One region of the Streptomyces sp. NPDC039462 genome, then DNA from elsewhere that is predicted to be linked to it. Evidence: predicted binding sites of a transcription regulator. Region 1 holds the regulator's gene; the other holds the start of a gene.
The links. The regulator HrcA, encoded in region 1, represses chaperone genes, less so after heat shock. The targets are predictions, from matches to a motif close to TTNGCACTCNGNNNNNCNGAGTGCNAA.

Region 1 (6,705 bases):
TTCGACGAGGACATGGTGGCCGCCCTCGCCGGGCAGCTGCTCGTGCCGCGCCTCGCGGACTGGTGCGCGGTGTGGCTGGAGGACGCCTCGGAAGGGCCGGCGCGCGGGGGCCCGGGGGCGTCGGGGGCGCGCCTCGCCCGTGTGTGGCACACCAGCGAGCACCGGATAGAGGAACTGCGCCGCGTCCTGGAGAAGGAGCCGCCCCGGCTGCCCGAGGCGGCGGGCTCGGGCGCGTTTCCTGTTCCCTGGCCGGGGGAGGCGCTGGTGGGCGGGGCGGGTGAGCCGGCGCCCGGTGGGTCCGGTGGGTCCGGCTCCGGGGCGACCGCTGTGTTCGACGCTTCCGCGGCGTCCGGCTCGTCCGGCGCGGCACTCGCGTACCGGCTGACCGCGGGCGGGCGCGCGCTGGGCACGCTCCTCATCGGCCGGGCCGGTCTCGTCCGGTTCCCCGACGAGGTCACCGGCCTCGTCGAGGACTTCAGCCGCCGGGTCGCGCTGGCGATCAGCACGGCCCGGCGCTACCAGCGCCAGGCCAACATCAGCCAGGTCCTCCAGCGCGGGCTGCTGCCCAGCAAGGTCGCGGAGATCCCCGGCGTCGAGAGCGGCCTGGTCTACGAACCCCGGGACAAGGGCGGCCCGGGCGGCGACTTCTACGACGTGTTCCAGGCGGGGGAGGGCCGCTGGTGCTTCGCGCTCGGCGACGTGCAGGGCAAGGGGCCGGAGGCGGCCGTCGTCATCGGGCTCGCCCGGCCCTGGCTGCGGCTCCTCGCCCGCGAGGGGTACCAGGTCGCGGAGGTCATGGACCGCCTCAACCAGCTCCTCCTCGACGACGCGACCGAGGCGGCGGACGCGGCGGCGGCGGTCGTCGCGGTGGCGGGCGGGCAGGGCGTGCCCCCGGACGGGCCCACCTCGCGCTTCCTCTCGCTCCTGTACGGGGAGCTCGTGCCGTACGAAGGGGGCGTGCGCTGCACGATCGCGTGCGCCGGGCATCCGTTGCCACTCCTGCTCTCCCCGGAGGGGGAGGTGCGGGAAGCGGCCACTCCGCAGATGCTGCTCGGGGTCGTCGACGACGAGACGTACACGAGCGAGAGCTTCGAGCTGCGGGCCGGCGAGACGCTGCTGTGCGTCACGGACGGCGTGACCGAGCGCCGGACGGGGCGGCGCCAGTTCGACGACGGGAACGGGCTCGCGGCGGCGCTGGCCGAGTGCGCGGGGCTCGACGCTCCGCTGGTGGCGGAGCGGATCCGCAGGCTCGTCCACGAGTTCTCGGAGCGGCCGCCGGACGACGACCTCGCGTTGCTGGTGCTTCGGGCTCAGGGAGCGAATGAGTGAGCGGCGCGGGGTTGCCCGAGGGTGCGGGACAATCGAAGACATGCCTTCCGCACTGCCCGATGGTGAGCCCATGCCCGAGGACGGGGCGCTGCCCGCGTCCGCCCTGGACGGCGCGGCCTCCCGCCCGCTCGGCTTCTACCTGCACGTCCCGTACTGCGCCACGCGCTGCGGCTACTGCGACTTCAACACGTACACCGCCACCGAGCTGCGCGGCTCCGGTGGCGTGCTCGCCTCCCGGGACAACTACGCGGACACCCTCGTCGACGAGGTGCGGCTCGCCCGGAAGGTCCTCGGGGACGACCCGCGGCCCGTGCGGACGGTGTTCGTCGGGGGCGGTACGCCGACGCTGCTCGCCGCCGGGGATCTGGTGCGGATGCTGGGCGCCGTGCGGGACGAGTTCGGGCTCGCGGTCGACGCCGAGATCACGACCGAGGCCAATCCGGAGTCCGTCGACGCGGCGTATCTGAGCGAGCTGCGGGAGGGCGGGTTCAACCGGGTCTCCTTCGGCATGCAGAGCGCGAAGCAGCACGTCCTGAAGGTGCTCGACCGTACGCATACGCCCGGGCGGCCCGAGGCATGCGTCGCCGAGGCGCGGGCGGCCGGGTTCGACCACGTGAACCTGGACCTGATCTACGGCACCCCGGGCGAGACCGACGACGACTGGCGGGCCTCGCTCGACGCGGCGATCGGGGCCGGTCCCGACCACGTGAGCGCCTACGCGCTGATCGTGGAGGAGGGCACGCAGCTGGCTCGGCGGATCCGGCGCGGGGAGGTGCCGATGACCGACGACGACGTCCACGCGGACCGGTACCTCATCGCCGACGAGGTGCTGGGCGGCGCGGGCTTCGACTGGTACGAGGTGTCCAACTGGGCGACGTCCGAGGCCGGGCGGTGCCTGCACAACGAGCTGTACTGGCGCGGGGCCGACTGGTGGGGCGCCGGGCCGGGCGCGCACAGCCACGTGGGGGGCGTGCGGTGGTGGAACGTCAAGCATCCCGGGGCGTACGCGGGGGCGCTGGCGGGCGGGGGCTCGCCCGGGGCCGGGCGTGAGGTGCTCTCCGCCGAGGACCGGCGGGTGGAGCGGATCTTGCTGGAGCTGCGGCTGCGGGAGGGATGTCCGTTGTCGCTGCTGAGGGAGGCCGGGCTGGCCGCCTCCCGGCGGGCGCTGACGGACGGGCTGCTCGAGGCCGAGCCCTATGCCGCCGGGCGGGCCGTGCTGACGCTTCGGGGACGGTTGCTGGCCGACGCGGTGGTGCGGGACCTGGTCGACTAGCTCCCGCACCACCGCGTCACGGCAAGGTGACGAAGTCGATCAGTTCTTCCACCCGGCCCAGGAGCGGGGGCTCCAGGTCCTTGTAGGAGTGGACCGAGTTCAGGATGCGCTGCCAGGCCGCGCCGGTGTTCTCCGGCCAGCCCAGGGCTCTGCACACACCCGTCTTCCAGTCCTGGCCGCGTGGCACGCGGGGCCAGCCGGGGATGCCGACGGAGGCGGGTTTCACCGCTTCCCACACGTCGATGTAGGGGTGGCCGACCACCAGGGCGTGGGCGCTGGTGACCTCCGCAGCGATGCGGGACTCCTTGGAGCCGGGGACCAGGTGGTCGACGAGGATGCCGAGGCGGGCGTCGGGGCCGGGGGCGAACTCGGCGACGATCGCGGGCAGGTCGTCGATGCCTTCCAGGTACTCGACCACGACGCCCTCGATGCGGAGGTCGTCGCCCCAGACGCGTTCGACGAGCTCGGCGTCGTGACGGCCCTCCACGTAGATACGTCCCGCGCGGGCGACCCGGGCCCGCGCCCCGGGGACGGCCACCGAACCGGAGGCGGTGCGGGAGGGACGTACAGGAGCAGAAGCCCGCGTGGGCCGGACCAGGGTGACCGGGCGGCCGTCCAGGAGGAACCCGCGGGGCTCCATCGGGAACACGCGCTGCTTGCCGAAGCGGTCCTCCAGCGTCACCGTCGGGCCCTGCGCCGTCTTCTCGCAGCGGATCACCGCCCCGCAGAAACCGGTGCTCAGCTCCTCGACCACGAGGCCGGCGTCCGCCGCCACCTCCGGTACGGGCTTCGGCTTCTTCCAAGGGGGCGTGAGGTCGGCGGAGTACTGGCGCATTCCGGTGACGATAGGAAGAGCGGAAGGCGTTGCGGTCACGACACGCCGAAGCGGGCTGCCAGTGTGGCGCGTTGCGCGCGGACAAATGCCGCATTCACCGTGGCGCCGTGTCCGGGGACGTACAGCGCGTCCTCGCCGCCCAGGTCGAGGAGGCGGTCCAGCGCCGCAGGCCACCGCTTCGGCACCGCGTCCGGGCCCGCCTGCGGTTCGCCCGACTCCTCGACGAGGTCGCCGCAGAAGACGATCTCCGGTGCGCCGTCGCTGCCGGGGACGAGGACCGCGAGGTCGTGGCCCGAGTGGCCGGGGCCGATGTTCGCGAGCAGCACCTGGAGGCCGCCCAGGTCGAGCGTCCACTCCCCGCACACCAGGTGGTGCGGGTGGACCAGCAGGTCGGCCGCCTCCGCCGCCGCGTCCGCGTCCAGGCCGTGGCGTACCGCGTCCTCGCGCAGTTCCTCGTGGCCCTTGGTGAAGACCGTCTCGATGCCCACCGCCCCGTACACCTCCACGCCCGCGAAGGCGGCCGCGCCGAGGACGTGGTCGAAGTGCGGGTGGGTCAGCGCGAGATGGGTGACCCGGCGGCCCCCGCCGAGGATTTGCCGGGCCTGAGTCCGCAGGGCCGCGCCCTCCGCGAGGCTCGACCCGGCCTCGATCATGAGGGCCGCGTCGTCCCCGACGACCAGCCCCGCCGTACAGTCCCAGCGGGGCAGGCGGCGCCGCCCCACGCGCGGTGCGAGCCGCTCCCAGCCCGCCGCTTCCCATGCCGGCGTCACGTTCATACGGTGACGCTATCCGCACGCGCGGTGTTCGGCAGCCGCTGTCTTGCCGGGGCCGTACCCGACGGCCGTACACTGACCCTTTGAAAGGCTGGCACTCGCCCGCGGTGAGTGCCAGGCGGGGCTCACAGAGACAGCTGGAGGTGTGCGCGATGCTCAGTGAACGCAGGCTCGAAGTGCTGCGCGCCATCGTCCATGACTATGTGGGGACGGAGGAGCCCGTCGGCTCGAAGGCGCTCACCGAGCGGCACCGTCTGGGGGTCTCCCCGGCCACCGTCCGCAATGACATGGCGGCGCTGGAGGAGGAAGGGTTCATCGCCCAGCCCCACACCAGCGCGGGGCGCATCCCGACGGACAAGGGGTACCGCCTCTTCGTCGACAAGCTCGCCGGCGTCAAGCCGATGACCGCGCCCGAGCGTCGCGCCATCCAGAACTTCCTCGACGGCGCCGTGGATCTCGACGACGTCGTGGGGCGTACGGTGCGGCTGCTCGCGCAGCTGACCCGGCAGGTCGCCGTCGTGCAGTACCCGTCGCTCACCAGGTCGACGGTGCGGCATGTGGAACTTCTCTCGCTCGCTCCGGCCCGGCTGATGCTCGTACTGATCACCGACACGGGACGGGTCGAGCAGCGCATGATCGACTGCCCGGCGCCGTTCGGCGAGAGTGCGCTCGCGGACCTGCGGGCCAGGCTGAACAGCAGGGTCGCGGGGCGCCGGTTCGCGGATGTGCCACAGTTGGTGCAGGACCTGCCCGAGGCCTTCGAGACCGAGGACCGCGGCACGGTCGCGACGGTCCTCTCCACCCTCCTCGAAACGCTCGTGGAGGAGACCGAAGAACGGCTGATGATCGGCGGCACCGCCAATCTCACCCGCTTCGGACATGACTTTCCCCTCACCATCCGGCCCGTTCTCGAAGCCCTTGAGGAGCAGGTCGTGCTCCTCAAGTTGCTTGGTGAGGTGCAGGATTCGGGCATGGCCGTACGGATCGGTCACGAGAACGCCCATGAGGGGCTCAGCTCCACGTCCGTGGTCTCGGTCGGCTACGGTTCGGGAAGCGAGGCAGTCGCCAAACTCGGCGTGGTCGGACCGACCCGCATGGACTATCCGGGAACGATGGGAGCAGTACGCGCAGTGGCACGTTACGTCGGACAGATCCTGGCGGAGTCGTAAGTGGCCACGGACTACTACGCCGTACTCGGCGTGCGCCGCGACGCTTCCCAGGACGAGATCAAGAAGGCCTTCCGGAGGCTGGCGCGTGAGCTTCACCCGGATGTGAATCCGGATCCGAAGACTCAGGAGCGCTTCAAGGAGATCAACGCCGCGTACGAGGTGTTGTCGGACCCGCAGAAGAAGCAGGTCTACGACCTCGGCGGTGACCCCCTGTCCCAGTCGGGCGGCGGCGGAGGCGCGGGTGGCTTCGGCGCCGGCGGCTTCGGCAACTTCTCCGACATCATGGACGCGTTCTTCGGGACGGCGTCGCAGCGCGGCCCGCGCTCGCGCACGCGTCGCGGCCAGGACGCCATGATCCGTCTGGAGATCGACCTCGAAGAGGCCGCCTTCGGGACCACCAAGGACATTCAGGTCGACACGGCTGTCGTCTGTACGACCTGCAGCGGCGAGGGTGCCGCGCCGGGGACGTCCGCCCAGACCTGTGACATGTGCCGCGGCCGCGGCGAGGTGTCGCAGGTCACGCGGTCCTTCCTCGGGCAGGTCATGACGTCGCGGCCGTGCCCGCAGTGCCAGGGCTTCGGCACCGTCGTGCCGACGCCGTGTCCCGAGTGCGCGGGCGACGGGCGGATCCGCTCGCGCCGGACCCTGACGGTCAAGATCCCGGCCGGTGTCGACAACGGCACGCGGATCCAGCTCGCGGGCGAGGGCGAGGTCGGCCCCGGCGGCGGCCCCGCCGGTGACCTCTACGTCGAGATCCACGAGCTGCCGCACGCCGTCTTCCAGCGGCGCGGCGACGATCTGCACTGCACGGTGACGATCCCGATGACCGCGGCGTCGCTCGGCACGAAGGTGCCGCTGGAGACGCTGGACGGCCTGGAGGAGATCGACATCCGGCCCGGCACGCAGTCCGGCCAGTCGGTACCACTGCACGGGCGCGGCATCACGCACCTGCGCGGCGGCGGACGCGGCGACCTCATCGTGCACGTCGAGGTCCTCACGCCGACGAAGCTCGACCCCGAGCAGGAGCGGCTGCTGCGCGAGCTGGCGCAGCTGCGCGGGGAGGAGCGGCCCACGGGGCAGTTCCAGCCGGGGCAGCAGGGGTTGTTCTCCCGCCTCAAGGATGCGTTCAACGGGCGGTAGCGCCTTGAGCGGTTCTCCGGTGCCCCCGGGGCGGGATCTTCCCGTGCCGGGGGCTCTGTCGTTCGCCTGCGGGGCGGTGGGGGCTGGGCGCGCAGTTCCCCGCGCCCCTTGAAGGCCCGTTCCGGGCCCCTTCAAGGGCGCGGGGCGGTTGTCTTTAGGGGCGCGGGGAACTGCGCGAGCAACCCG
Region 2 (6,705 bases), on a different contig from region 1:
TCTGTGGGACTGGCAGCTCCTCGCGGCCTGCCGCGGGGTCGACAGCTCACTCTTCTTCCACCCGGAGGGCGAGCGGGGAGCGGCTCGCAGTGCACGCGAGAACTCGGCCAAGGAGGTCTGCATGCGGTGCCCGGTGCGGGCGGAGTGCGCCGCGCACGCGCTCGCGGTGCGCGAGCCCTACGGCGTATGGGGCGGGCTGACCGAGGACGAGCGCGAAGAGCTGATGGGGCGGGCCCGCAACCGGCTCGTCACGGCGTCCGCCTCGACGAGCGGCGCCGTGTCCCACAGCGCCGTGTCCCACAGCTGAAGGAACGTTTCTTCACAAGGCGCCCCCGCGGGGGTGCCGATCAGCGGGCCGCGGCCCGCGCGAGGTGGTCCAGCGTGGCGGCGACGGCAGGCACCTGCGCCAGATCCGGCAGGGTGAGCGCGACGATCTCCCGCTGCACGGCAGGCTCCACCGTCACGGTGCGGGCGCCCTTGGGGCGCACCGACTCGATCGCGAGTTCGGGCAGCACCGCCACCCCGAGGCCGGCCCCGACCAGGCCGATCACCGCCGGATAGTCGTCGGTCGCGAAATCGATCCGGGGCACGAAGCCCGCGCTCTCGCAGACCTCCACCAGTTGCCTGCGGCAGCGGGGGCAGCCCGCGATCCACGACTCGTCCGCGAACTCCCCGATGGTGACCGATGCCGCGTCGGCGAGCCGGTGCCCCTCCGGCACGAGGCCGACGAGCCGGTCCGCGAGCAGCGGACGCACGACGAGGTCGCTCCACTCCTCCGCCGCCGTCGCCCCTTCGTACCGGAACGCCAGCGCCACGTCGCAGTCGCCCTCGCGCAGCATCTCCACGGAGCGCGGCGGTTCGGCCTCCACGAGCGAGACGCGCGTGCCGGGATGTGCCGCACGCAAGGCCGCGAGGGCGCAGGGGACGAGGGTCGAGCTGCCGCTGGGGAAGGAGACGAGCCGGACCCGGCCCGCGCGCAGGCCCGCGATCGCGGCGACCTCCTCCTCGGCGGCGGTGAGCCCGGCGAGGATGCCCGCCGCGTGCCGGACGAGGGCCTCGCCCGCCTGCGTCAGGCGCATCTCACGGCCCGTGCGGATCAGCAGCGGCGTGCCGGCCGAGGCTTCGAGTGCCTTCATCTGCTGGCTGACGGCGGGCTGGGTGCAGCCGAGCTCACGGGCCGCGGCCGAGAAGGAGCCGGTGGCGGCCACGGCGCGCAGCACACGGAGATGACGGGCCTCGATCATGGTTCGATCATAAGCGACGCTTGGACATGTCGCGAAATATTACGTCGCGTCTTTGAGGGTGACTCCCTTAGCCTGCCTGCCATGAAGCTTCTTTCTGTCAATGTGGGCCGCCACAAGCCGTCCGACCACACCGCCGCGCCCTCCGGTCTCACCGGCATCGACAAGCGCCCGGTCCCCGGACCCGTGCGCGTCGCCGCGCCGGGCGCGAAGGGGGTCGGCGGCAGCGGCGTCGAGGGTGACGAGATCTCCGACCTGCGGCACCACGGAGGCGACGACCAGGCGGTGTACGCCTACGCCCGCGAGGACCTCGACTCCTGGGAGCGGACGCTCGGGCGGGCCCTGCCCGACGGCTCCTTCGGCGAGAACCTCACGACGTCCGGGGTCGACGTGAACGGCGCGAGGATCGGCGAGCGCTGGCGGATAGGTGCCGATCTGGTGCTGGAGGTGACGAGCGGCCGCATTCCCTGCCGTACGTTCCAGGGCCACCTCGGCGAGAAGGGGTGGATCAAGCGGTTCACCGAGGGGGACGCCCCCGGCGCGTATCTGCGGGTCATCGAACCGGGTGAGATCCGGGCCGGGGACCGCATCGAGATCCTGCACCGACCGGCGCACGAGGTCACCGTCGGCCTGCAGTACCGGGCCGTCACGACGGAGAAGGCGCTGCTGCCGCAGCTGCTCGCGGCGGGCGACGCACTGCACCCGGAGACGGCCGCACGCGCGCGCAAGTACGTGGCGCAGCACGCGGTCACGGGATCTCACTAGCCTTGGGCCATGACTACGGCTCTGATTACGGGATCTACCGCCGGCATCGGCGCCGCCTTCGCGCGGCGCCTCGCGGGTGACGGGCACAACCTCGTGCTGGTGGCTCGCGACACCAAGCGGCTGCGCGAACAGGCGACCGAGCTGCACGACCGGCACGGCATCGAGGCGGAGGTGCTCACCGCCGACCTCGCGACGGACGCGGGCATCGAGGCGGTCGAGCAGCGGCTGTCGAACCGGAGGGACGCGGTCGACCTGCTGATCAACAACGCGGGGTTCGGCAACAAGGGCCGCTATCTGGAGGTGTCGCTCGAGGACGAGCTGACGATGCTCAAGGTGCACTGCGAGGCGGTGCTCCGGCTGACGTCGGCGGCGACGGCGTCGATGCGGGACCGCGGCCGCGGCGGTGTCGTGAACGTGGCGTCGGTGGCGGCGTTCGTGCCGCGCGGGACGTACGGCGCGTCCAAGGCGTGGGTCGTGCAGTTCACGCAGGGCGCGGCGAAGGACTTGGCCGGGTCCGGGGTGCGGCTGATGGCGCTCTGCCCCGGCTTCGTACGCACGGAGTTCCACCAGCGTGCCGGGATGGGTACGTCGAACATCCCCAACTGGATGTGGCTCGACGCGGACAAGCTGGTCGCGGTCGCTCTGGCCGACCTCGCCCGCGGCAAGACACTGTCCGTCCCCGACCCGCGGTACAAGGCGCTGATGGGGGTGGTGAAGGTGACGCCGCGGAATCTGCTGGGCGGGGTCACGTCGCGGACGGGCCGCAAGTACGGGCCGCAGTAGCTCCGGGGGCGGGGGCGCCCCGTAAGGGGCGCGGGGAACTGCGCGAGGACGGACCACGGCCCGCACCCGGCCACGTAAGCGCAACCAGGCAGACGCGAAGCCGGAAAGGACTGAGGCCCGGCTCCCCGTAAGGGAAGCCGGGCCTCAGTCACCGTTCAAGCGGGCGCAGCGGTCAGTGCGAGTGGCCGTGACCGTGGCTGTGACCGGCGTCGGCCTCTTCCTCGGCCGGCTTCTCGACGACCAGGGTCTCGGTCGTGAGGAGCAGGGAGGCGATCGACGCGGCGTTCTCCAGGGCGGAGCGGGTGACCTTGACCGGGTCGATGACGCCGGCCTTGACCAGGTCGCCGTACTCACCGGTCGCGGCGTTGAAGCCGAAGCCCTTCTCGAGCTCGGCGACCTTCGAGGTGATGACGTAGCCCTCGAGGCCGGCGTTCTCGGCGATCCAGCGCAGCGGCTCGACGGCGGCGCGGCGGACGACGGCGACACCGGTGGCCTCGTCGCCCTCCTTGCCGAGGTTGCCCTCGAGGACCTTGACGGCGTGCACCAGAGCCGAGCCACCACCGGAGACGATGCCCTCCTCGACCGCGGCGCGGGTCGCGGAGATGGCGTCCTCCAGACGGTGCTTCTTCTCCTTCAGCTCCACCTCGGTGGCGGCGCCGACCTTGATGACGCACACGCCGCCGGCCAGCTTCGCGAGGCGCTCCTGGAGCTTCTCGCGGTCCCAGTCGGAGTCCGTGGCCTCGATCTCGGCCTTGATCTGGGCGACGCGGGCGTCGGCGTCGGCCTTGTTGCCGCCGCCGTCGACGATCGTGGTGTCGTCCTTGGTGATGGTGACGCGGCGGGCGGTGCCGAGCACGTCGAGGCCGACCTGGTCGAGCTTGAGGCCGACCTCCTCGGCGATGACGGTGGCACCGGTGAGGGTGGCCATGTCGCCGAGCATCGCCTTGCGGCGGTCGCCGAAGCCGGGGGCCTTCACCGCGACGGCGTTGAAGGTGCCGCGGATCTTGTTCACGACCAGGGTCGACAGGGCCTCGCCCTCGACGTCCTCGGCGATGATCAGGAGCGGCTTCGAGGAGTTGGCCTGGATGACCTTCTCGAGCAGCGGCAGGAGGTCCTGGATCGACGAGATCTTGCCCTGGTGGATCAGGATGTACGGGTCGTCGAGGACGGCCTCCATACGCTCCTGGTCGGACACCATGTACGGCGACAGGTAGCCCTTGTCGAAGGCCATGCCCTCGGTGAAGTCGAGCTCCAGGCCGAAGGTGTTGGACTCCTCGACGGTGATGACACCGTCCTTGCCGACCTTGTCCATCGCCTCGGCGATGAGCTCGCCGACCTGCGGGTCCTGGGCCGACAGACCGGCGACGGCCGCGATGTCGGCCTTGTCGTCGATCGGGCGGGCGGTGGCGAGGAGCTCCTCGGAGACGGCCGCGACGGCGGCGTCGATGCCCTTCTTCAGGGCGGCCGGGGAGGCGCCGGCGGCGACGTTGCGCAGACCTTCCTTGACGAGGGCCTGGGCGAGCACGGTGGCGGTGGTGGTGCCGTCACCCGCGATGTCGTTGGTCTTGGTCGCCACCTCCTTCACCAGCTGGGCGCCGAGGTTCTCGTACGGGTCGTCGACCTCTACCTCGCGGGCGATGGTGACGCCGTCGTTGGTGATGGTCGGGGCGCCGAACTTCTTGTCGATGACGACGTTGCGGCCGCGGGGGCCGATCGTCACCTTGACCGTGTCGGCAAGCTTGTTGACGCCGCGCTCAAGGGCGCGACGGGCGTCCTCGTCGAACTTCAGGATCTTCGCCATGGGAGCGATTCAGCCCTCTCGAAAACTCGGTTGTAACGAACTACGCCCCTCGCCGCCCGGCAATCAGCGGGGTGACCAGGGGCGCAGCTCGGAAAGCAAATCTGCTGGGTGAACTACTTCTCGACGATCGCGAGCACGTCGCGGGCCGAGAGGACGAGGTACTCGTCACCGTTGTACTTCACCTCGGTGCCGCCGTACTTGCTGTACAGCACGACATCGCCGACCTTCACGTCGAGCGGCAGGCGCTCGCCGTTCTCGAAGCGGCCCGGGCCCACGGCGAGGACAGCACCCTCCTGGGGCTTCTCCTTCGCGGTGTCCGGAATGACCAGGCCGGAGGCCGTGGTCTGCTCGGCGTCGAGCGGCTGGACCACAATGCGGTCCTCAAGCGGCTTGATGGCAACCTTGGAGCTGGCGGTCGTCACGATCCGGTCTCCCCCTTCGGAGATCTCACGGGGTTAAGAGTCTGAGGTGTGGCGACCAGGTGGATCCGTCGTCGCGGGTGCCGGACCTGCCCGTCGCTGTTGGCACTCTCCAGTGGGGAGTGCCAGAAGCGAGACTAGGACGCGGGTTAGCACTCGGTCAAGCGGAGTGCCAATCGGCTGCGCCGGGCTTTAGCGGATTGGGGGTTCGGGCACCCCTTCGGGGCAACGGGTTCGGGTCGTCCGGGGTTCCCTGTCGGCGACAGGGGGGCGCCTTGGTTCCTCGTGCTCGGCACCGGGGGCTGTGCCCACCCGTCCCTCCCCCAGTGCCTCAAGGGCCTGGGGGGACCCCCAGCGGGACGCCTGCCCACAGCGGTGCGGTGCGCTCGGGGCGACCGTGGCTCCAGGCTTGAGTGGCAGTTTCTGGGCTGCCTTTCTGCCCAGGCGCTCGATCGGGTCCACCGAGTCCGCGCAGCCCGTGAGCAGTGCGGGCGCGAGTGCTCCGCACAGGAGGGCCGCGGCGAGGATGCGGCGGTGCGCTCGCGCCCGCGGGGTCACAGGTAGTCCTCCAGCCTGGCCACCGCGTACCCCTTGGCGGTGACGGTCTTCATGACCCGGCGGACCATGTCGGGCATGGTTCCCTTCCAGTCCTCACGCCCCCGGAAATGCGTGAGGATGATGTCGCCGGGGTGCAGGTCCTTGTCCCACTCGCGCCACTCCATGCGGTCGGCGAAGGCCTCCGACGCCCAGAGGGGCACCGCCTTGATCCCGCAGGCCTTGGCGGCGCGCAGGGTGTCCTCGTTGTAGTTGCCGTACGGCGGACGGAAGAGCTTGGGGCGTTTGCCGTAGCGCTTCTGGATGGTGTCCTGCATGCCGCAGATCTCGCGGCGCTGACCCTCGTACGAAAGTCCGGGCATGTAGGGGTGGTTGAGGGTGTGGTTGTTCAGGACGACGCCGCGGGACTGCATCTTCTTGAAGTAGGCGTAGTCCTCCTTGACGAGGTAGTCGCTGAGGAACGCGGTGTACGGGATCCGCAGGTCGCTCATCATCCTCAGGAGCGCAGGGTCCTTCTCGGCGCCGTCGTCGATGGTCAGGAAGACGACCTTCTTCTTGGTGGGGATGGTCGTGAAGACCGGCGGCAGGCCCTTGTGTCCCTTGACCTCGAAGCCCTTGCGGGTGGTGAGCCGCGGCTTGGTCCGGGGTGGCGCGGGTGCCGCGAGCGGGGTCTTCGCCAGGCCCCAGCGCTTGGCCGCCGCGGCCCGTGCCACCTGGACCGCGGCGAGTTTCCTTGCGTAGGCGTCGAGGGCGCGGGCGGGTGGGGCGTTGAGCGGCTGCTGGCCGTGGGCGGGTCTCACGCCGTCGGAGTCGTCCCCGGAGACGCAGCCCGAGGCGATCGCCGCGACGGACAGGGCGGCCACCAGGACACGCACCTGATTCTTCCGTCTTCTGGCGGATTCTTCCTTTTGTCGTACTAGTTGCATGGCGCCGGATCCTCGCAGTTCAAGGCCGTGGCGCGGGCCCGACACCGCCACCGGCCGACCACCATCCACCGACTGGCCCACAATGGGGCAGGTGAACGACCCGAACACGCCGAGCGGCCACGAGACCGACCTCGGCGACCCCCTCGCCGCCTTCGCCGCCCTGCGCACCGACGAGGGCCTGGCCCTGCTCGACGAGGTGCGGGACGTCGAGCCCG

Region 2: groL (chaperonin GroEL) is a predicted target of HrcA. The motif match lies at 4,600-4,626, and genes of this name have one in related genera.

What each region holds. Positions count from the first base shown of each region.
Region 1 covers NZ_JBVKAO010000007.1:133,524-140,228, forward strand. The annotation lists gene ACZ7LU_RS31490 (SpoIIE family protein phosphatase) at 1-1,329, shown strand, start outside; gene hemW (radical SAM family heme chaperone HemW) at 1,370-2,602, shown strand; gene ACZ7LU_RS31500 (DUF3097 domain-containing protein) at 2,619-3,437, opposite strand; gene ACZ7LU_RS31505 (MBL fold metallo-hydrolase) at 3,473-4,207, opposite strand; gene hrcA (heat-inducible transcriptional repressor HrcA) at 4,363-5,379, shown strand; gene dnaJ (molecular chaperone DnaJ) at 5,380-6,519, shown strand.
Region 2 covers NZ_JBVKAO010000002.1:1,139,657-1,146,361, forward strand. The annotation lists gene ACZ7LU_RS15690 (WhiB family transcriptional regulator) at 1-307, shown strand, start outside; gene ACZ7LU_RS15695 (LysR family transcriptional regulator) at 348-1,244, opposite strand; gene ACZ7LU_RS15700 (MOSC domain-containing protein) at 1,326-2,006, shown strand; gene ACZ7LU_RS15705 (SDR family NAD(P)-dependent oxidoreductase) at 2,016-2,789, shown strand; gene groL (chaperonin GroEL) at 2,962-4,590, opposite strand; gene groES (co-chaperone GroES) at 4,704-5,012, opposite strand; gene ACZ7LU_RS15720 (polysaccharide deacetylase family protein) at 5,564-6,490, opposite strand; gene ACZ7LU_RS15725 (THUMP-like domain-containing protein) at 6,573-6,705, shown strand, end outside.